One region of the Massilia luteola genome, then DNA from elsewhere that is predicted to be linked to it. Evidence: predicted binding sites of a transcription regulator. Region 1 holds the regulator's gene; each other region holds the start of a gene.
The links. The regulator FliA, encoded in region 1, starts transcription of late flagellar genes. The targets are predictions, from matches to a motif close to CTAAAGTTTNNNNNNNNNNNGCCGNTA.
Positions count from the first base shown of each region.

Region 2: motA (flagellar motor stator protein MotA) is a predicted target of FliA. The motif match lies at 4,128-4,154, and genes of this name have one in related genera.
Region 3: U9J41_RS19720 (flagellin N-terminal helical domain-containing protein) is a predicted target of FliA. The motif match lies at 4,152-4,178, and genes of this name have one in related genera.

Region 1 covers NZ_JAXOFN010000019.1:82,436-90,065, reverse strand. The annotation lists gene flhF (flagellar biosynthesis GTPase FlhF) at 1-835, shown strand, start outside; gene U9J41_RS19125 (MinD/ParA family ATP-binding protein) at 828-1,787, shown strand; gene U9J41_RS19120 (RNA polymerase sigma factor FliA) at 1,818-2,537, shown strand; gene U9J41_RS19115 (flagellar motor protein) at 2,528-3,271, shown strand; gene motD (flagellar motor protein MotD) at 3,282-4,016, shown strand; gene U9J41_RS19105 (hypothetical protein) at 4,081-4,482, shown strand; gene U9J41_RS19100 (M35 family metallo-endopeptidase) at 4,479-5,552, opposite strand; gene U9J41_RS19095 (bifunctional diguanylate cyclase/phosphodiesterase) at 5,935-7,630, shown strand, end outside.
Region 2 covers NZ_JAXOFN010000001.1:521,224-528,853, reverse strand. The annotation lists gene U9J41_RS02355 (GNAT family N-acetyltransferase) at 1-209, opposite strand, end outside; gene U9J41_RS02350 (sulfate ABC transporter substrate-binding protein) at 438-1,454, shown strand; gene U9J41_RS02345 (serine hydrolase) at 1,691-2,620, shown strand; gene U9J41_RS02340 (DUF2939 domain-containing protein) at 2,723-3,247, shown strand; gene motA (flagellar motor stator protein MotA) at 3,254-4,114, opposite strand; gene U9J41_RS02330 (ATPase domain-containing protein) at 4,329-5,843, shown strand; gene U9J41_RS02325 (ATP-binding protein) at 5,830-7,506, shown strand; gene U9J41_RS02320 (DUF488 domain-containing protein) at 7,493-7,630, opposite strand, start outside.
Region 3 covers NZ_JAXOFN010000020.1:100,318-107,947, reverse strand. The annotation lists gene U9J41_RS19735 (cytochrome b/b6 domain-containing protein) at 1-102, opposite strand, end outside; gene U9J41_RS19730 (glycoside hydrolase family 31 protein) at 455-2,950, opposite strand; gene U9J41_RS19725 (sulfate ABC transporter substrate-binding protein) at 3,076-4,083, opposite strand; gene U9J41_RS19720 (flagellin N-terminal helical domain-containing protein) at 4,326-5,222, shown strand; gene U9J41_RS19715 (hypothetical protein) at 5,321-6,178, shown strand; gene U9J41_RS19710 (flagellar biosynthesis protein FlhA) at 6,264-7,630, opposite strand, start outside.

The sequences.
Region 1 (7,630 bases):
CGCCGGCTTTTCGGCGAGCCTGTCGCGCTACCTGGTCGACAAGCTGCCAGCCGGTAAGGATGCGGCCGAGTCGCTGCGCTGGATCAAGACTGTCCTGTCGCGCAACATCACGACGATGGCCGACGAGGATGCCATCCTCGACCGCGGCGGCGTGTTCGCGCTGGTCGGCCCGACCGGCGTCGGCAAGACGACGACCACCGCCAAGCTGGCGGCGCGCTGCGTCATGCGCCACGGTCCGGAAAAGCTGGCGCTGATCACGACGGACGCCTATCGTATCGGCGGCCACGAACAACTGCGCATCTACGGCAAGATACTGGGCGTGATGGTGCACTCGGTGAAGGACGAGGCCGACCTGCGCATCGCCCTCAAGGAACTGCGCAACAAGCACACGGTGCTGATCGACACGATCGGCATGTCGCAGCGCGACCAGATGGTGACGGAGCAGGTCGCCATGCTGACGGAGTCTGGCGCCGACGTGAAGCGCCTGCTGTGCCTGAACGCGACGTCGACCAACGAGACCCTCAACGAAGTCGTGCGCGCCTACCAGGGCACCGGCCTGGCCGGCTGCATCATGACCAAGCTGGACGAGGCCGCATCGATCGGCAACGTGCTGGACGTGCTCGTGCGCCAGAAGCTGAACCTGTACTACATCTCCACCGGCCAGCGCGTGCCGGAAGACCTGCACCTGGCCGACCGCGCGATGCTCGTCGACCGCGCCTTCCGCAACAAGCGCGACGCCGCCGCCCAATTGCAAGATGCCGACCTGCCGCTGATGATGGCCGGCCTCGGCAACCTGAACAACGACCGTTCGCTGCGCGAGGTGTACGTTGGCTAGTTTCGACTTCGACCAGGCGGAGGGCCTGCGCCGGATGCTGGCGGGCCCCAAGCCGCGCATCGTGACCTTTCTTTCCGCCACGCCCGAGGATGACAAGGGCGCCATGCTCGTCAACCTGGGCGCTTCGCTGGCCCAGTCCGGCAATGACGTGATGATCGTGGACGCCTGCACGCGCGACTACGGCGTGGCCCAGCGCCTCGGCGTCGACCGCAGCCCCAGCCTGCTGCAGGTGGCGCGCCAGGAATGCGCGCTGAACCAGGTGATCCATCCGGTGCCGCAGGGATTCTCCGTGGTGAAGATGGCGCACGGCGCCGTCCCGGCGCATCCTTCCGCCGTGCGCGCGCATCCTTCCGTCGTTCCCGCGCAGGCGGGAACCCAAGTGTCTTCGAACAGCAGGGTGCGCCAGCAAGATTGGGCCCCCGCCTTCGCGGGGGCGACGGGAAGCGCGGGGACGACGGGGAGCGCGGGGGGAGCGGATGAGATGCGGCGTCTGGCCAAAGCCTTCGACGTGCTGGTCCAGCAATCGTCCGGCAGCATCGTGATCGTCGACGGGGAATTTTCCCAGGATGGCACGTTCTCCGTGCCGATCATGGCCACGTCCGAGATCGTCGTGCAGGTGTCGACGAGCGCCACGTCGATCACGAACGCGTATGCGTTGATCAAGCGGCTGTCGCAGCAGCTCGGCCGCCGTCCGTTCGGTATTCTTGTCACCGGCGCTACCGAAGCCGAGGCGAAGGTGGTATACGATAATATGTCATCTGCGGCAACTCGTTACTTGGCGGTAACGCTGAGCTCCATGGGCTCCGTGCCGGCGGACGAGTACCTGCACCGCGCCGCGCGCCTCGGGCGCGCCGTGGTCGACGCATTCCCGCTGGCCGGCGCTTCGGTGGCTTTCCGCCGCCTGGCCGGGCGCTTCGCGCGCACGGGCATCCAGCAGGGACGGGCCGCTTGAAGCGGCAATGATTAACCAATCACTGGAACCATGTACACGGTCAAAGGGAAAGCGGACAAGAACTCTCTGCTGACGGAGCACATGCCGTTGGTGAAGCGTCTCGCCCACCAGATGAAGGCCAAGCTCCCGCCGTCCGTCGAAGTCGATGACCTGGTACAGGCAGGCATGATGGGCCTGCTCGATGCGATCAACCGCTACGAGGAGAACCACGGCGCGCAGTTCGAGACCTATGCGGTGCTGCGCATCCGCGGCGCCATGCTGGACGAGCTGCGCAGCAGCGACTGGATGCCGCGCTCCACGCGCGCCAATATGCGCAAGGTCGAGCAGGCCATGGCTGCGCTGCAGCAGCAGCTGGGTCGTCCGCCCAGCGAATCCGAAGTGGCGAAGTCGCTCAAGCTGTCGCTGGCCGATTACCAGGACCTGCTGGGCGATTCCGGCGGCCACCAGCTCGTTTACTACGAGGATTTCCATGACGAAGAGGGCAGCGACAGTTTCCTCGACCGCTATGCCGTGGACGACGACGATCCGCTCAAGAGCCTGCTCGACACGGACTTCCGCCAGACCGTCATCGACGCCATCGATGCGCTGCCGCCGCGCGAGAAGATGCTGATGGGCCTGTACTACGAAGAGGAACTCAACCTCAAGGAAATCGGCGCCGTGATGGGCGTGTCGGAATCGCGCGTCTCGCAGCTGCACACCCAGGCCGTGGCGCGCCTGCGTACCTATCTGCGGGAGCGTTCGTGGACCTGACCAGCCTGCTCGGCCTCGCACTGGCGCTGGCCGGGGTCTTCGTTGGACACACGCTCGACGGCGGCAAATTCTCCTCGCTGATCCAGCCGGCCGCGTTCGCGATCGTCGTCGTCGGCACGTTCGGCGCCGTGCTGCTGCAGACCAAGGCGCAGGCGTTCGTGCGCGGCGTGCGCATGCTGCGCTGGGTGTTCATCACGCCGCCCGACCGCCGCCAGGCGCTCGCACGCGAGATCAACCTGTGGAGCCTGTCGGCACGGCGCGACGGGCTGCTGTCGCTCGAACAGTATGTGGCGAAGGCCGATCCGTTCATCCAGAAGGGCTTGCGCCTCGTCGTCGACGGCATCCAGCCGGACAAGCTGCGCAGCCTGCTCGACACGGAAATCAACACCTACGAATTCCGCGAACGGCAAGCCGCGCGCATCTGGGAATCGGCGGCCGGCTATGCGCCGACGGTCGGCATCCTCGGCGCCGTGCTGGGCCTGATCCACGTGATGGAAAACCTGTCCGACCCGTCGCGCCTGGGCGCCGGCATCGCCGTCGCGTTCGTCTCGACCGTGTACGGCGTCGGCCTCGCGAACCTGTTCTTCTACCCGGTCGGCAACAAGATCAAGGGCATCGTCGCCGAGCGCGTGACCCAGTACGAGATCCTCACCGATGTCTTCCACGACATCGCCACCGGCGACTACACGCGCGTGATCGAAGAGCGCGTGGCGTGCCTGCTGGCGCAGCACTGATTCCGCAGCCATGGCGCGCCGCCGACCGTACGAACAGGACACCGAGAACCACGAGCGCTGGCTGATTTCCTACGCCGACTTCATCACCTTGCTGTTCGCGTTCTTCGTCGTCATGTACGCAGTGTCCGTGGTTAATATCGGCAAGTACACGGTGCTGTCGGAAGCGCTGGGCGATGCGTTCGGCGGCCGCGGCGCCGCGAACCGGACGAATACCATGGTCGAGGTCGACGCGCTGCCCCTGTCGAACATCCTCGCCCACAAACGGGCGGAAGAGGCCAAGCGCGACCGTGCGCGCCTCGACCTGCTGGCGAAGAAGCTGGACAGCATCCTGAAACCCCTCGTGAACAGCGGCAAGGTGCGCGTGACGCAGACGGCGCGCGGCGTCACGCTGGAGATCAATGCCAGCGTCCTGTTCGACGAAGGCGACGCCGCGCTGACGCCCCCGGCCCAGGAAACCCTGCGCACCGTCGCCGACCTGCTCAAGGACGATCCGCACGGGATCGAAGTCGAAGGTTTTACCGACAATACGCCGATCGGCAACCCGGCGTTCGCGTCGAACTGGGAATTGTCCGCGGTGCGCGCCACCACCGTCGTGCGCCTGTTCGCGGCGAACGGCGTGGCCGAGGAACGGCTGGCGGCCGTGGGACGCGGCGCCAACCGGCCGATCGCGTCGAACCTCGACCCCATCGGGCGCGCGCGCAACCGGCGCGTGGCCGTCACCATTCTCTCCGGCGCCGGCGCCTGACGCCGCGCCTGCGCGGTACAATCGTTCCCGCCCGACAGCACTGTCGAACGAACGAGGAGACCGGATGAACTTGCATGCAAGCCTGAGCGTCGACGCAAGACATGACAAGGTATGGATCACCTTCAGGGCGGAGAATCGCGGCGAGCGCCGGGTGTGGCTGCCGCGCGCGCTGGATGCCGATGTCCGGCCCGCCGGCCGCCTGTTCGACGTGCGCGCGCATCCGGGCGGTGCGTCCGTCGCCTATGTCGGCGCCACCGCCGCGCGTGCAGCATCCGGCTGGTTCGAACTGCCGCCGCACTCCGCCCACACGCACACCATCGACATCACGGCCGACTACGCCTTCCGTCCGGGCGACCACACGTACGAGCTGCGCTACGCCGGCCTGGCGCTGGCTGACATCCACCAGCCCGACGCCACGACGCCGCTCGTCACGGAGCCGGTGATGTTCCGGCATATCGCGCCCTAATTGCGCCGCACGGTCCGGTAGGGATTGTTTTCGCTGAAGTATTCGTGCGAATCGGCGTTGTCGATGGCCCGGTCCGGATCGCTGCCCGCCAGCGCGGCGGCCGCGGCCTGCCCATATACCCAATCGTCGGTCCCGGCCACGACGGTGAAATGGCTCATCTCGTGCACCAGTGTGCCGCCTTTGGAATCGGTGCCCGTCAGCGGCGCCGTCCAGAAGGCCTTGCAGACGTGGATCGTGTACGGCGCGTTCGGATAGACATAGGCGTACCACCGCTGGCTGCATGCGCAGTCGACCGTGATTGGCCGGGTGGCGAACGCGTCGCGGATGGCCGCGACGTGGCGGGCGACGGTCGTCGCGCGGGCATTGTCCACCGGGCCGAACCAGCCCGTGTAGCGCACCGCCAGCGCCTGGCCCTGCAGGTAGGCGTCGGCATCCTGCACCATCGCCAGGCCGGCCTGGACGGCGCCGGCGATGCCGTCCTGCTGCGCGTTCGAACAGTGGGCATAGGCGAGGCCGCTGCCGGCAGGAGCAGCCGCAGGAGGCGGTTCCGGCATCCCCCGCGGCAGGCGGCCATCGATCCACACGGCGGCTGACTGCGACGACGTCCCGGCCCGGCCGTGCGGCCGGAACGCGTGGGGCCGGCCGGCCACCTGCAGGCGCTCGGCACGGTAGCGCACGCTGTAGGCGCCCGTGATGTCCATCCGGTACAGCGCGGACAGTTCCACGCGCACGCTGCGCGCGGCGCCCGGCCTGAGCGCGACGAAATCGGCGGCCGTCGGCGCCGGGCGCTTCGCCTGGATGCCCAGGTAGGTGACGGGCAAGCCGTCGCGCGTGACGTCGAACAGTGGCGCCTGCACGCCGGCGAACGGCGTCTGCCAGGTCGGCACGTAGAGCGTCGTGCTCGACGTATTGCGGAGCGTCACCGTCACGACGACGTCGTCGCTGTGCATCAGGCTTTGCCGGACCGGCGTGACGTCGACGACGATGCCGCCCGGCGCCGCCGCCCGGCCGTCCGCCACCAGCAGCAGGGCGGCGAGCATGCCGCCGGTCCAGCGCGCGTTACCGTTCATGTGTGCCTCCAGGGGAAGTGCAAACCTCCGTTGTAGCGCGGCTTCCGGCTGTTGGTATTGCTGCATCGCAATATTTGTCGTTGCGATACCTTCGTGATGACGATCAAGTTGCTACATTGATGCAACATTTCAACGAGCAACGTAAGTATTGCTCGATCAATATTTAATAACTTGTTATCATATATTGATTCCCTGAATATAAAAGTTGCCATCGGGAATCTCCTCCATTCACGCCGCTACGGCATTGCCGGCGGCGCCAATCGCTGCATCACATGAATATCGAGCACGACAGCCACGCTTCCTGCATGAGCGGACTTCGCACGACCGGCGCCGGCGCCGCCATCGCGGCATGAGGCGGCGGGCGCGCAGGATGCCGTCCGCCGTGCGGCTGTCCATCCTCACGGCGCTGCTGGCCGTGTTCATGGCCTGGCTCGCGCTGGGCCATGGCACGTCCCTGCCGTGGGATCCGCGCTGGTACCTGACGGCGCACACGGCAATGGAAGTGTTTTCGGTGGTCGTGGCGATGCTCGTGTTTTCCACGGGCTGGCACGGCATCGGCCGCGACATGCCGATCCGTGTGGCCCTGCTGTCGCCGACCGCGCTGGTGGTCGGCCTGCTCGACTTCGGCCACCTGATGTCGGTGCAGGGCATGCCCGGCGTGGCGGGGCCGGGCAGCGTCGGATGCGGCATCGAATTCTGGCTGCTGGCGCGCACCGTCAGCGCGTGCGCGCTGCTCATCGCCGCGTTTGCCCCGCGCGAGCGGGTCGTCGGCCGCCGCGTGCGCGGCTGGGCGCTGGCGGCAGCGCTGGGCATTGCCGCGCTCGGCTTCTGGGTGGCAGTCGACAATCCGCTGGCGCTGCCGCCGACCTTCGTGCCGGGGCAGGGCCTGACGCGGTTCAAGATCGATGCCGAAGTCGTGCTGATCGCCCTGAATGCCGTCGCCGCGCTGTTCCTGCTGCGGCGCGCGCTGCTCACCCGCTTGCGCACCGACCGCTACCTGGCCGCGACGGCCGCGGTGATGGCGCTGGGCGGCGTCAGCTTCACGCTGTACGCGCGTCCGGACGACGTCATGAACATGGCCGGCCACGTGTACAAGGTGATCGCCTACCTGTGCCTGCACCGCGCGATCTGGGTGGCCGCCGTGCACGCGCCCTACCTGCGCCTGCAGCGTTCGGAACGTTCGCTGGCCGAGAGCGAGGCCAGCTTCCGCAGCCTGATGGAATGCGCGCCGGACGCCATCCTGCTGGTCGGCGCGGAAGGGCGCATCACGATGATGAATGCGCGCGCGGAAAGCCTGTTCGGCGTGGCGCGCGAGGCGGCCGCGGGCCTGCCGCTGGACATGCTGGTGCCGGCGGCCGCCGGCGACGCCGAGGTGGATTGCCGCAGCCGCTCCGGCGCCGCCTTCCCGGCCGAGGTGCGCCGCGCCGGCATGCCGAGCGGCCAGCAGGTGGCCATCGTGCGCGACGTGTCGGAGCGGCGCCGGCTCGAACGGGCCCTGGTCGAACAGCTCACCCACGACGCCCTGACGGGCCTGCCGAACCGCAACCGCATCCTCGAGACGCTGGACGAGGCGATCGCCGGCGCGTGCCTGAACGGCCGCACCCTGGCCGTGCTCGTGTTCGACCTGCACGAATTCCGCAAGATCAACAGTGGCTACGGCTACGGCGGCGGCGACGACGTGCTGCGCGAATGCGTCGTCCGCCTATCGGGCCTGCTGGCGGGCGGCGACATGCTGGCGCGCCAGGGCGGCAACGAATTCATCGTCGTGCAGAAGCAGTCCGGCCAGGAGGCCGCCGCGGCGCTGGCCGGCCGGCTGCTGGACGCCATGCGCGAACCGTTCCCGATCGGCGGGCAGCACGTGTTCCTGGCCGCCAGCGTCGGCATCGCACTGCTGCCGGATGGGAGCTGCGGCGCGCACGAACTGCTGCAGATGGCGCAGGTGGCGATGGCCGCCGCGCGCGCCGACGGTCCGGCGCGCCACTGCTTCCACACGGACGCGATGGCGCAGGCGATCCGCGAGCGGGTCGACCTGGAAGCGCTGCTGCGCCATGCCGTCGAGCGCAACCAGTTCGTGCTGC
Region 2 (7,630 bases), on a different contig from region 1:
GCCGCGCCGCCCTCCGCCACGACGGCGAAATTGCTGGACGACGACAGCCAGCCGAGCACGTTCTGGGTCGTCTTGTTGCCTAACCATGCCTGCAATATCTCGGGACGCCCGCCGTGGTCAAGCACGCAGCCCTCCTCGATCGAACGGCGCAGCAGCTCGCACACCGCCGGCGCGTCATTCGGTGTTGCGTGGCGAATTTCGATACCCATTGTTTTTCAGCATCAACCTGGAACGAACGATGATTCAACGGACCGGTAGCCGGCCCGAACAGCAAAGGCCGGACTATAACCCAAACGCGATTTACCTGCTTTGCGCGGGCTCCAAACGTATGCATGCGTCATATGGCGTCTAAGCATATGATAAAAATGTACTTTTGTTTTGCTATTTTTTAACTGATCATCCATCACCCCAAGAGAGTCTTTACAAGGAAAAACAACATGGCGATCCCATCCGTTTCCTCGCTGCGTCGCGCATTGCTCGCGCTGACACTCGGCAGTGCCGTGCTGCCGTTCACTGCCCAGGCCGCCGGCGTCGAACTGCTGAACGTGTCGTACGACGTGGCACGCGAGTTGTACAAGGACATCAATCCGGCCTTCGTCGCCGAGTGGAAAAAGACGACCGGCGCAACCATCACGATCAAGCAATCGCACGGCGGCTCCAGCAAGCAGGCGCGCGCCGTCGCCGACGGCCTGGAAGCGTCCGTCGTCACGATGAACCAGGCCAACGACATCGACATGCTGGCCGACCGCGGCCTCGTCGCGAAGGACTGGGCGAAGAAATTCCCGGACAATGCCGCGCCCTACTACTCGACCATGGTGTTCCTGGTCCGCAAGGGCAATCCCAAGGGCATCCACGACTGGGCCGACCTCGCCAAGCCGGGCGTGAAAGTCGTCATTCCGAACCCGAAGACGGCCGGCAACGGCCGCTATACCTACCTGGCGGCATGGGGCTCCGTGATCAAGAAGGGCGGCAACGAAGCGCAGGCGCGCGAACTCGTCGGCAAGATCTTCAAGAACGTGCCCGTGCTGGACGCCGGCGGCCGCGCCGCCACCACCACGTTCACGCAGCGCCAGATCGGCGACGCGCTCGTCACGTTCGAGAACGAGGTGAACCTGGTCCGCGCCGAGTTCGGCAACGACTTCGAAGTCGTGTACCCGTCGATCTCCGTGCTGGCCGAGTCGCCCGTGGCCGTCGTCGACAAGGTCGTCGACCGCAAGGGCATCCGCAAGGAAGCCACCGCCTACCTCAACTTCCTGTATTCGGAAACGGGACAGGCCATCGGCGCGAAGCATTATCTGCGCGTGCGCAACGAAAAAGTCATGAAGCAGTTCGCAGCGAACTACAAGCCGATCAAGTTGTTCACCGTGGATGAGGTGTTCGGCGGATGGCGTGCCGCGCAGAAACGACATTTCGACGATGGTGGTGAATTCGACAAAATCTACCAGTCAAAATAAGACACATTAGAAAATTCCGTTCAAAAAGAAGGCCCTGCGGCAACGCGGGGCTTTTTTTTCTTGTAGAATCTTTCCGGTGGACTCGATATTTCACTAAGGGACATGGACATATGTCAATCTTTAGTGCTATCTTTCAACTTTATTTGTTGCTGTATAGCTAGACGCTATCTGCCAACCCGACGCTGATGTTCCGCCGCCGTCCGGCGCCCGACCATTAACCGTACAAGACACCATCCATGATCAAAAAATTTCTCGCTGCCGTAGTGATGACGATCTCCAGCGCAGCGGCCCTCGCCGTGCCGTTCGGATCGCAATCCGTGCTCGTCGTCGAAGACGACACCGGCAAAGTGCTGTTCGAAAAGAACGCCGGTACCGTCGCGCCGATCGCTTCGCTGACCAAGCTCATGACCGCCATGGTCGTGCTCGATGCCCACCAGGACATGAACGAGCCGATCGAGATCGAGAAGGAAGACGTCGACATGCTGAAGCACAGCTCGTCGCGCGTCCCCGTCGGCGCGACCATTCCGCGCCGCGACGTGCTGCAGCTGGCGCTGATGTCCTCGGACAACCGCGCGGCCGCCGCGCTGGCGCGCACCTACCCGGGCGGCATCGAGGCCTTCCACGGCGCGGTCAACCGCAAGATCGCGGCACTGGGCATGACCCAGACGGTCCTCGAGGAGCCGACCGGCCTGAGCCCGCACAACCGTTCGACGGCCGCCGACCTCGTCAAGATGGCCACCGCCGCCTCGAACTATCCGGAAATCACCCGCATCACGACGTCGCCCAAGGACTTGATCAACATCAAGGGCCGTGAAGTCGAGTACCACAACACGAACCGCCTCGTCGGCGCGAAGGGCTGGGACATCGGCCTGTCGAAGACCGGCTACACCCAGGAAGCGGGCCGCTGCCTGATCATGCGCATCAAGGCTGCCGGCAAGAACGCGACCATGGTGCTGCTGAACGCGGGCGCGTCGTCCGTGCGCTTCCTGGACGCCCTGAACATCCGCCGCCACGTGCTGGGCGACGCCGGTCCCGTCTCGACGCGCGCCGAATCCCCGCGCGTGCGCGCTTCCGCCGGCGGCCCGCGCATCCGCGCGTCGGTCGGCGGCAGCACCCGCCACGGCCGCAAGCACGTGACGGTGACGCGGCATCGCCGCCATCACTGAGCGAGCGGCAGGCCGATCACGCGAGGCCGGGACGGGCGACCGTTCCGGCCTCGTCGTTTGTATCCGCTATCATGGCGCTTTTCCAAAAGCAAAGATTTCATGATGAACCGCACCCGAGCCCTCGCCGCCGGCGCCCTCCTCGTCGCCCTCGGCACCAGCGCCGCCAGCCCGTGGTGGACGCTGCACCGCCTGCAATCCGCCGTCGCCCGCCGCGATGCCGGGGCCGTGTCCGCGCAAGTCGACTTTCCCGCCCTGCGCGCCAGCGTGAAAGGCCAGTTGCTCGCCGCGATGGGCCGGGATGGCGGGGAGACCAAGGGCGACAATCCGTTTGCCGCGATCGGCTCGGCGTTCGCGCTGGCCCTCGTCAATCCCCTCGTCGACGCGGTCGTGTCGCCGGCCGGCGTCAGCGCCATGGTCGAACATGGCCGGATCGAGATCGCGAAGCCGGAGCGGGCACCGGAAGCCGCCGCCCCTGAACCGGTGCGCGAGACGCCGCGCTATCGGCTGGCCTACCGCGGCTTGAATCGCTTTGCCGTGACGGCGCAGGACGGCGGCAGCTTCGTCTTCCGGCGCGCCGGCCCGTGGAGCTGGAAACTGGCCGGCATCGAGATGGCGCCGCGGCGCTGACGCCGGTCAGCGCGACTTCAGCTGCCGCACATGGCCTTCCAGTTCGGCGAAGGTCGGGCGCTCGGTGGCCGAGATGACCTTGCGGCCGAATTCCACGGCGATCGTCGGCGCGTAGCCGTTCATCGACGCCAGCAATGTTACTTTCACGCATTGCAGCGCCTTGGCGGCTTCCTGGTGGCGCCTGTGCAGCAGGCTCGCGAGCGGCGCGACGAGGCCGTACGACAACAGGATGCCGAGGAAGGTGCCGACGAGCGCGGCCGCGATCAGGGCCCCCAGCTCCGCCGGCGGGCGGCCGATGGCGCCCATCGTGTGCACGACGCCCATCACGGCCGCCACGATGCCGAACGCGGGCATGCCGTCCGCCAGCTTGTGGATGGCCTGCACGGGAATGTCGGCGTCTTCCTGGTAGGTCTCGATCTCGTTGTCCATCAGGTTTTCCAGCTGGTAGCTGTTCATCGTGCCCGACACCAGCAGGCGCAGATAGTCCGTCATGAATTCCAGCAGATGGTCGTCCAGCAGGATGACGCGGTATTTCGTGAAGATGGCGCTTTCGTAGGGCGCGTCGATCTCGTTCTCGAGCGCCATCAACCCTTCGCGGCGGACCTTTGTCAACAGGTCGAACATGAGCGCCATCAACGACATGTACAACTCGCGCGTGTAACGCGAGCCATGGAACAGCATCGGCATGCTCCGCCACGTGAGACCGATGGCCTTGCGGTCGTTGGCGATGACGAACGCGCCCAGCGCGCCGCCGAAGATCATCAGCAGTTCGTAAGGCTGGAACAACGCGGCCAGGTGCCCGTCCTGCAGCACGAAGCCGCCGAACACGGCCAGCAGCACGATCACGAAACCCACGACAATCAGCATGATACCGCTCCGATAACTTTTTCCCAGATCGCAACTTTAACATTGTTGCCGCTGGGAAAGCAAAGCCGGGCGCAAAAGTCGGGCGGAACTGGGGGGCGGTCCTTGTTCGCGCCGAGGGTCGGCGGGTTGGTCTTATAATCGAACTGTCGTGTCCATCGCGACCGTCATCGCGCCCGCCCGGGTGCGCTCCACCGCCTTTTTCGGATGTGCCCGTATGTTTGAACCGTCGCCCTTTCCTGCAGCACCACGCAAGCTTACCCGCCGCATATCGACCGGCGTTCCCGGCCTGGACGACATCCTGGGCGGCGGCCTGACGGCCGAGCGGGTGTACCTGATCGAAGGCACGCCGGGCACCGGCAAGACGACGCTCGGCATGCAGTTTCTGCTCGACGGCGCCGCCAAGGGCGAAGCCGGGCTCTACATCACGTTGTCGGAAACGGCGGACGAGTTGATGGCGGTGGCCGACAGCCACGGCTGGTCGCTCGACAAGCTCGCGATCTTCGAGCTCGCCAGCGACGAGGCGCTGGACCCGGACACGCAGCAGTCGATCCTGCATCCCGCCGAGATCGAACTCGGCGAAACGGCGCGTGGCGTCATGGAGCAGGTCGACAAGATCAAACCGGCGCGCGTCGTCTTCGACAGCCTGTCCGAAATGCGCCTGCTGGCCCAGAACCCCTTGCGTTATCGCCGCCAGATTTTGGCGCTCAAGCAATTTTTTGCGTCGCGCGCCTGTACCGTGCTCATGCTCGACGACAAGACGAGCCAGTCCGACCAGCACTTGCACAGCATCGCCCACGGCGTCGTCTGCCTGGAACAACTGGCCAAGGAATTCGGCAAGGAGCGGCGCCGCGTGAACGTGATGAAAATGCGCGGCATCGCGTTCCGCGGCGGCTACCACGACTACATCCTGGACACCGGCGGCATCCGGATCTTTCCCAGGCTGGTCGCGGCCGAGCACAGCGCGGAGTTCAGGCCGATCACGCGCTCGACCGGCTCGCGCGGCCTCGACACCCTGCTCGGCGGCGGCCTCGTGTCCGGCACCAATACGCTGTTCGTCGGGCCATCCGGCGTCGGCAAGACGACGGTGGTCGTGCGCTGCATGCTGTCGGCCTTGAACCGGGGCGAGCGGGCGTCCTATTACCTGTTCGACGAGGGCTTGGGCACGTTCTTCGCCCGCGCCGCGGCGCTCGGGCTCGACCTGCGGCCGCACCTGCACACGGGCCTGCTGACCGTGCGCCACATCGATCCGGCCGAGCTGGCGCCGGGCCAGTTCGCCCAGATGCTGCGCGATTCCGTGGAGATCGACGGCGCGACCTTCATCGCCATCGACAGCCTGAATGCCTATCTTCAAGCCATGCCCGGCGAACAGTTCCTGACCCTCCAGATGCATGAATTGCTCGCCTACCTCAACCAGAAAGGCGTCACCACCGCGCTGATCCTGGGCGAGCACGGGATCATCGGCGAGGGAGCCCGCGACGTCGATCTCAGCTACCTGAGCGATGCGACGATCCTGCTGCGCTACTTCGAAGCGGGCGGCCAGCTGCGCCGCGCGATTACCGTGGCCAAGAGCAGGACGACGAGCCACGCGCTGACCATCCACGAACTGTTGCTCGGCCCCGCCGGCATCGAAGTCGGCGCCGCGCTGGAAGGCTTCGAGGGCGTGCTGACGGGCCTGCCGACCTATCGCGGGGCAACCCCAATGTTGGTCGCCACCGATGCCAACGGCTGACCGCCGCGAACAGCGTGTCCTCATTGTCGCGCCGCACGGACGCGACGCCGACGTCATCGCGGGCGTCGTCGCGCGCGACGGCGTCGATTGCGAGGTCGTCGCCAATGCCGACGACCTCGTCGATGCGGTCGACCAGGGCGCGGCGGCGGCCATCGTCTCTGAAGAGGCGCTGTCGCCGCAGGCGTTGACGCGCATCGCACAATGGCTGGGCAAACAGGCCGCCTGGTCGGATTTCCCGTTCGTCGTCCTGCTGGCCAAGCGCTTCGGCGCCGCGCCCGCGCAGCTGAAGACGACGCTGGCCGCGCTCGGCAACGTGATCCTGCTCGAACGCCCGCTCAGCGCGGACACCCTGGCCACGGCGGCGGGCTCGGCCCTGCGGGCGCGCCGGCGCCAGTACCAGGCGCGCGAGGTGCTGGCGCAGCGCGAAGCCGTCGCCGACGAGCTGGCGTCGCTGAACGCGAACCTGGAAGCGCGCGTCGACGAGCGCACCTGGGCGCTGGCGCGCGCCAACGACCGGCTCACGGCGGAGATCATGGAGCGCGAGCGCGCGCAGCAGGCCATGGCGCAGGCGCAAAAGCTCGAGTTTCTCGGCCGCTTCACGGGCGGCATCGCGCATGACTTCAATAATTTGTTGAACGTCGTCCAGGGCAATATGGAACTCATCAATATGTTTTCGCGCGAAGACTCGACGCGGGCACGTGCGAAGACGGCACAAGCCGCGTGCCGGCGCGGCGCCAAGCTCACCAGCCAGCTCCTGTCGTTTGCGCGCAACCAGTTGCTCGACCTGCGCCCGCTGGCCGTCAAGACGCTGTTCGAGAACGTCGAGGAACTCGCGAAACCGATCCTGGGCGCGGGCATCGAACTCACGGTCGCGGCCGGCGACGACGTCGACGCCGTGCTCGCGGATACGAGCCAGCTGGAGATGGCGTTGCTGAACCTGGTCATCAATGCGCGCGACGCGATGGCCGGCCACGGGCGCATCGACGTGCGCGCCACGCGCGCGCAGCCGCCCGCCGGCACGCTGCCCGCGGGCAGCTACGTGTGCGTGACGGTGTCCGACAACGGCCCCGGCATGTCGCCGGAAATCGCCGCCAAGGTCTTCGAACCCTTCTTCACGACCAAGGGCGTCGGCAAAGGCACCGGGCTGGGCCTGAGCCAGGTCTACGGCATGGCCCAGCAATCGGGCGGCGGGGCCTTCATCCACAGCGCGCCCGGCAATGGCGCGACCGTGGCGATCTGGCTGCAGGCCGCCCAGGGCGACGCCGCCGGCGACGGTGCTGCCGCCATCGACCGCCAGGGGCTGGCCGGCCTGAAGGTGCTCGTGGTCGAGGACGACGGCGACGTGCGCGCGGGCATCGTCGATGCGCTGCTGGCCCTCGGGTGCGACGTGTCGCAGGCGGGCGGCGGCACGCAAGGCCTCGCCGTGCTCGCGTCCGGCGAGCCGGGACTGCTGTTGACGGATTACCTGATGCCCGACATGACGGGTGTCGAACTCGCCGTGCGCGCGCGTCAGCTGTTCCCGCGTTTGCCCGTGCTGGTGGCGACGGGCTATGCCGACATGGGCGCCATCGAAAACGCGATCGGCACCCATGCCGTGCTGCGCAAACCGTTCCAGCTCGCGGACTTGAGCGCGGCCGTCGCCCGCGTGGTCAATCCAGGCTGAGCTGTCCCTGCGGGTCCGGCTCCGGCGGATACGTGATGCGCAAGCCCTCGACGTGGGCGAACGGCGTCAGCTTGTGCGGACGGCGCTGGCGCGCATCGATGATGTCGTCGACCGGCACACCGCG
Region 3 (7,630 bases), on a different contig from region 1:
GATGCGCCAGCCGCTGGTCACCAGCACCGACACGGCCGCGGCGTTCAGCCAGTGCGTCATCCGTAGCCAGGCGGGATGAATGACGGCGTCCGGGCTGGTCATTGCATCCTCCCTGTCCGGGCGAACGGCGTCAGGCAGGCGGTGGACGCAGCGGTCGAAGGCAGGCCGGCTGCCGGCCGTATGCTGCCGGCAAGCGCGGCAGAGAAACGCATGGTGGACATGTCGGGACGCTCATTTGATGATCACCATGGTTAGTTCGCGCGCGCCGCGCATCCGGTTACACCGTATCCGAAAAAAATTTGCGCGGCCCCATCGAGGGAGCGCACGCGCTGAATGGCGGGCTGGCGAAATCAGCCTTGAAACAGCGCGGCGACTGGCACGTCGAGGGGATCGGTAGCATCGACCCCATCGGAAAGGACAGGACCGGACGGCGCCGAACGCGTGCGGCCTGCGCTTACTGCCTGCGCACCACCACCGTCGCGGGTTGCGCCACATCGTCCAGCGTAAAGCTCACGGTGCGCGTGGCCGCATCGGCCCGGCCCGCCAGCGCGCGCCCGCCGGCGCGCACGTCGGCCTTGCCCTGCCAGCCGTGCACGGTGACGGCCACCTGGCGCCACCACGGCGCGAAGCGGCCTTCGCGCGGGCCGAACGCGATGGCGACGCCGTCCGGCTTCACGGTGCAGCTCACGGTCTGGCGCAGATAGCCGCCCTTCTCGAAGTCCATCGAATGGCCGTCGTCGAGATACAGCTCGCCCGTGCAGTCGGGGCCCGGATACACGTCCAGCATCAGCGGGCCGCGCGGCGTGTCGGCCGTGGACTGCACGACGTTCTGGCGCGGCAGGATCGTCCCCGCGCGCACGTACACGGGCAGGTGCGCGAGGCGCACGGTCTCCGTCACGAACGAACCGCCGCCGTGCGCCTCGCCCGTGGCCTGCGTGGCGGACTGGATCACCTGGTCTTGCGCGGCCGGCGCCGGCTGGCCGACGGGCAGTCCCGTCCAGTAATCGAACCAGCCGCCCTCCGGCAGGCAGGTGCGATAGGACTGGGGCGATTCGGGATGCGGCGGCGGCGACACGAGCAGCGCACGGCCCAGCGTGAAGGTCCACGACTGCTCGCACGGCAGGTTCAACGCCGACGGGTAGTCGTAGAACACGGGCCGCAGGATCGGGTCGCCGGTGCGCGCGTTCTGCTCGGCCAGCGCGTACAGGTACGGCATCAGCTTGTAGCGCTCCTCGACGAATTTGCGCCGGATCGCCAGGTGTTCCGGACCGTCGACCCACGGCTCCACGCGCGGCGTGCCCTTGGCCGAGTGATCGCGGAACAGCGGGTAGAACGCGCCGATCTCGAACCAGCGCGTGAGCAGGTCGGGACCCGGTCCGCCGGTGAAGCCGCTGACGTCGGCCGCGCCGTACGAAAAGCCGGACAGGCCCAGGTTGATGATCTGCTGGACCGACAGCTTCAGGTGGTCCCAGGTGGCGCTGTTGTCGCCGGTCCAGGTGACGGCATAGCGCTGGCCGCCGGCATAACTGGCGCGCGTCATCACGACGGCGCGCTCGCCCGGCGCCAGCTTGCGCAGCCCGTCGTAGGTGGCGCGCGTGTTCTGCATGCCGTACACGTTGTGGATCTCGCGGTGGTCGGCGGTTCTCGGCGCGAAATCGTCGGACGCGATGCGGTGGCGCGTCTCGTCCGGCATGGTCTTGGTCGGCGTATTGAAGATGGCCGGCTCGTTCATGTCGTTCCACGAACCGGCCACGCCCCACTGCACCTGCTCCTTGAACAGGCCGCCCCACCAGTCGCGCGTGGCGGCCTGGGTGAAGTCGGGGAACACGGACGGGCCGGGCCACACCGGCGCGACATAGGTCGTGCCGTCGGCGTTCTTCACGAAATGGTCGCCCTTCACGCCGCTGGCGTACGGCGCATAGCCCTGCTCCACCTTGGCCACGTGCAGGTCGGTGATCGTGATCACCTTGATGCCCTGGCGGCCCAGGTCGCGGATCAGGCCCGGCATGTCGGGGAACGCTTTTTTATCGACGGTGAACGGGCGGTTGCGGTCCTGCCAGTCGATGTCGAGCCAGACCACGTCGGTGGGCACGCGCTCGGCGCGCAGCCGCGCGGCGACGCCGCGCAGTTCGTCGGCCGACATATAGCTGTAGCGCGACTGCTGGTAGCCCAAGGCCCAGCGCGGCACCAGCGGCGCCTTGCCCGTCAGGTCGGTGTAGCGGCGCACCACCTCGGCCGTCGACGGGCCGTGGATCAGGTAGTAGTCGATCGGGCCGTCCGGCGCGCCGAACGCCAGCACGCCGTCCTCGCGGTGGCCGAAGTCGAACCAGCTGCGGTAGGTGTTGTCGAGGAAGACGCCGTAGCTGCCGCCGGCGCCGCCGACGCCGATGAAGAACGGGATCGACTTATAGATCGGGTCGTCGGCCGAGCCGAAGCCGAAGGCGTCCGTGTTCCAGTCGACGAAGCTCTTGCCGCGCCGGTCCAGGCCCCCGGTCTTGTCGCCGAGGCCGAAGTAATGCTCGGCCTGCGGCATCTGCTTGCGCAGCGTGAACGCGTGGCCGTCGACCTTGACGGGATCGATGGCGTCGGCCGAGATGACCTTGCCCGCCAGATCGCTCACCACGAGGCGGCCGTCGCGCACGTCGACGCGCAGCGTGCGCGTGGAAAATCCCGTCGGGCTGGCCTGCACGTGCACGCGGTGCGCGCGCACGTCGGCCGGCACGGCCCAGCTGGCGTCTTCCGGCAGCGTCCCGGCCGCGCCCATCGTCACGCGCAGGATGTCGTCGGTGAGCGCGAGCACGCGGATGCGCAGGCTGCCCTGGCGGACGTCCATGCCGTCGGCCTGGGCGGCGATGGTCGCCGGCTGCGCCTGGGCCGGCGCGGCGGCGAGAACGGACAGCGCCAGCGCGGCGGCGGCGATGCCCTTCTTGAGGGCGTGGTGGTCCTGCATACGGGTCTCCTGATCGGTCGATATTCGGGTTTATATCATTTCCTCGAACATAACCGAACGGATCTTGTGCGACGGCGCGGCTCGACATGAAAGCTGCCCCGCGCGTGAAGCCGGCGGGCGTCCGCTTATTTCGCGCCCGGCCGGTACAGCTGGTCGAACGTCCCGCCGTCCGCGAAGTGGATCTTCTGCGCCCTGCTCCAGCCGCCGAACACGTCGTCGATGGTAAACAGCTTCACGTGCGGGAACTGCGCGGCGTATTTGCGGCCGATCGTCGCATTGATCGGGCGGTAGAAATGCTTCGCGATGATGTCCTGGCCCTCATCCGTATACAAGAACCGCAGGTAGGCGTCCGCCACCTTGCGGGTGCCGCGCCGGTCGACCACCTTGTCGACGACGGCGACCGGCGGCTCGGCCAGGATGCTCTGTTGCGGCGCCACGATGTCGAACTTGTCCGGGCCCAGTTCCTTGATGGCCAGGATCGCTTCGTTTTCCCACGCGATCAGCACGTCGCCGATGCCACGCTCGACGAAGGTGGTCGTCGCGCCGCGGGCGCCCGAATCGAGGACGGGCACGTTCCTGAACAGCTTCGCCACGTAGTCGCGCGCCTTCGCTTCGCTGCCGCCCGGCTGTTTCAGGGCATTGCCCCAGGCCGCCAGGTAATTCCAGCGCGCCCCGCCCGACGTTTTCGGGTTGGGCGTGATGACTTGCACGCCCGGCTTGATCAGGTCGTTCCAGTCGTGGATGCCTTTCGGATTGCCCTTGCGCACCAGGAACACGATGGTCGAGTTGTAGGGCGAGCTGTTGTGCTGCAGGCGTTTCTGCCAATCCCTGGCGATCAGGCCCCGCTCGGCGATCGCGTCGATGTCCCCGGCGAGGGCCAGCGTGACGACGTCCGCGCCCAGGCCGTCGATCACGGCACGGGCCTGCTTGCCCGAGCCGCCGTGGGACGCCTTGAACACGACATTGTCTCCCGTCTGCGCTTTCCACCTGGCGGCGAACGCCTTGTCGACGTCCTGGTACAGCTCGCGCGTCGGGTCGTACGACACGTTCAGCAGGGTGACGTCGGCGGCATGTACGGTCGGCGCGACGAGCGCGACGGCCAGCAGGGCCTGGATCAGTTTTTTTGACAACATGTGTTCTCTCGTTCAAGGTTCTGGAAGCCATAGCGTAAAGAACACGCGTCGAACCGCGAACGAATCGTTTCAATTTTGCTTATCCGGTTTCGTCATATCCGCCCCATCTCGGGCACCTGAAAACTTTTTTCAAAAAATTTCCACTCGGCATTTAATGAGTCCGGCTGAACGGTCGTCTTGTACTTGTGAGAGCGCGAGATGCGCAACCTCCAAACAGTATCCAAGCCACTAGGAGCCATATCATGCTGAGCCTTCACACCAACGTCGCATCGCTTTCCGCACAAAATTCCCTGAGCCGCACCCAGTCGAGCCTCTCGACGTCGATGACCCGCCTGTCGACCGGCTACCGTATCAATTCGGCAATGGACGACGCTGCCGGCCTGCAGATCGCGACCCGCCTGAAAGCCCAGACCAGCGGTATGTCGGTCGCCATGCGCAACACCCAGAACTCGATCTCCATGCTGCAGACCGCCGACGGCGCGCTGAACGAAGTCAACAACATCCTGACCCGCATGAAGGACCTGGCCACCCAGTCCGCCGACGGTTCGTCGTCCGCCGATGACCAGACCGCGATGCAGTCCGAATACAACTCGCTGACCGACGAACTGTCGAACATCTTCTCGAACACCAAGTTCGGCGGCACCAAGCTGCTGAACACCGACGGCACGAGCAAACTGAGCACCGCCACCGGCATCACGTTCCAGATCGGCGCCGACAGCTCGGAGACCATGACCGCGAACTTCAGCGCCGAACTGACCTCGGTGAACAGCTCGATCTCGACCGCCACCAGCGCTACCTACGCAGGCGACGGCAGCCTCGCGGCCACCCCGTCCGCCGGCACCGACCTGACCACGACCGCTGGCGCCAACGCTGCGATCGGCAACCTGAGCACCGCGATCGACGCCGTGTCGACCCTGCGTTCGAAGCTGGGCGCCGTGTCGAACCGCCTCGACCACGTCTACAACAACCTGTCGAACATCTCGAGCAACACGCAGGCTGCAACCGGCCGCATCATGGACGTCGACTTCGCGACCGAGTCGTCGAGCATGACCTCGAACCAGATGCTGATGCAAGCTGGTACCGCCATGCTGAAGCAGACCAACAGCATGTCGTCGATGGTCATGTCCCTGCTGCAGTAATCGCAGGGCCAGGATTGGCCACCGCCCGGGCTGGTACAGCCGGGCATGCATGAAAGGCCAGCCACAAGCTGGCCTTTTCACTTTACACTGCCGAGATCATGGCCAGCATTTCCTTTCCCGCCCTTCCGCCGCCCGTCATGCCGGCGAGCGCCGCCGGTCCGCTGCCGGCAACGCCGGTCGGCGCGGTCGCGGCCGCCGTCCCGGTGGCACTATTGCAGGCCGAGCTCGAGGCGATCCCGCTGCCCCTGCCCGCCGCGCAGCCGACGCCCGTCCTGCCCGCCGGCGACGCTTTGCCCGACGCCGCGGCCATGCGCCCCGACCAGGTGGTGATGGCACGCCAACTCACCTGGCCGAGTCCGGACGGTGGCGCGCTCGCGACTTCATGGCGCGGCATGGTGCGCAGCTACGGCAGCCAACTGGTCACGCGCGCGATCCAGGCATCCCAGCAGCAGCGCGGTCAATTGCTGCCCAGCGCCCTGCTGCAGAGCGGGCTGGATGGACGCGTGCTGCGCCAGGCCGACCTGGCCACGCTGCCGCCCGACGCCTGGCGCTTCACCGTGCATCCGGGCGGTCCGCAGGCCCAGCACCTGCGCGTGATCGGGGAAGAGGAACAACAGCAGAAATCGCAGCGCCGGCGCCGCCGCACGGCCTTGCGCCTGGAACTGGTGCTGGCCGACGGCTCGGTCGTCACCGTACAGGCGGAGCCGCTGGCCGACGGCGTCATGCTCGAACTGTGCGCCCCCAACGCCGATACCCTGCTCCACCTGCGCGCCCTGCAGCCGCAACTGGAAGAAGCCGTGCGCCGCTCCGGCCTGCGCGTGCTCGGCTGGACCTGGCGCGACACCCTGCCGGAAGGCCGGGTGCACGCGCGCCTGCCGTCGACCGAGGCCGCCGCCGCGCTCAGCCTGCCCGTGTTCCGCGCGATGGCCGAACTGGCGCTGCTGCTGCCGGCGTAGGGTGAGCACCCCGTGCCCACGTGCGGCGTTTGCGTGACACGTACGTCCGCGCGGGCTCGGGGAGCCCGCCCGGCGAGGGGCGTGATCAACCCACGGTGCCGATGATCGAGACTTCGCGGTTTTCCGGGATCTCGTTATACGACAACACGTGCAGGCCCGGCGCGAACAGGCGCGCGTAGCGGGCCAGCAGCGGGCGGATCTGCGGCAGGACCAGCAACAGCGGCGGCGTGTGCTGCTGCTTCATCTGCTCGCGCGCCACCGGCATGTTCAGCTGCAGTTGCGACAGCAGCTGCGGATCGATCGGGTAGTTGTCCAGCACGACCTTGCCGCCATTGTTCTGGCGTGCCTGGTTCAGGGAACCGAGCAGCATGTTTTCCAGCTCCCCGGACAGGTTAAAGGCCGGCATGTCCTTCTTCTTGCCGTACAGGCCGGAGACGATCTGGCGGCGCAGCGCGCAGCGCACCTCGGCCGCCAGCAGGATCGGATCCTTCGTCGTTTCCGAGCTGTCCAGCAGGGTCGTCGCGATGACGACGATGTCCTTCAGCGACACGTGTTCGGCCAGCAGCACGCGGAACACGCGCAGCAGCTGGGTGTGCGTGAGCGCCTTGTCCAGCGCGCCGGCCAGCTTGGGCGACAGCGCCGTCAGGCGTTCCATCATCGCGGGCACGTCTTCGTGGCGGAACAGTTCCGACATATAGTCGCGCGCGATCTTGGACGTGTGCGTGGCGATCGCGCTCGGCACCTCGACGACCTGGTAGCCCTGCCCCAGCGCGTGCGCTTTCTGATCCGGTTCGATCCAGGTGACGGCCATGCCGAACGCGGGCTCGATGCCCGGAATGCCGTCGATCTCGCCGTACACGTTCGGCGACGGGATCGCCATCAGGCATTCCGCCACGACCTCGCCCTCGGCCACGACGGTGCCGTTGATCGCGATCGCGTACTGGTTCGGCCTTAATGTCAGGTCGTCGCGCACGCTGATCAAAGGCAGCAGCAGGCCCATTTGCTCCGAGAGGCTTTGGCGCACGCCCTTGATCCGTTTCGGCAGCACTTCGCCCTGTGCCTTGTCGAGCAGGTGCACGAGCTTGTAGCCGACGGTGATCGAGATCGGCTGCACGACCGGCAGCTGCTGCCAGTCGAGTTCCGGCGCGCGGTCGTCGCGCAGCGCCGCTTCGATGGCGGCCACGCTGGTGTCGTCCGGCGGCTTCACTTCTTCGCGCGCCAGCCTCCAGCCGACGTAGCCGATGGCGGCCGCGAACACGAGGAAGTAGAACGACGGCATGCCAGGCACCATCGCCAGGACCACCATCACGCCCGATGCCGAATACAGGACGGTGGGATTGGCCAGCAGCTGGCCGCCGACCTGCTGTTCGAAGTCGCCCGAATCGCTGATACGGGTAACGAGGATCGCCGCCGCCGCCGACAGCAGCAGCGCCGGTACCTGGGCCACGAGGC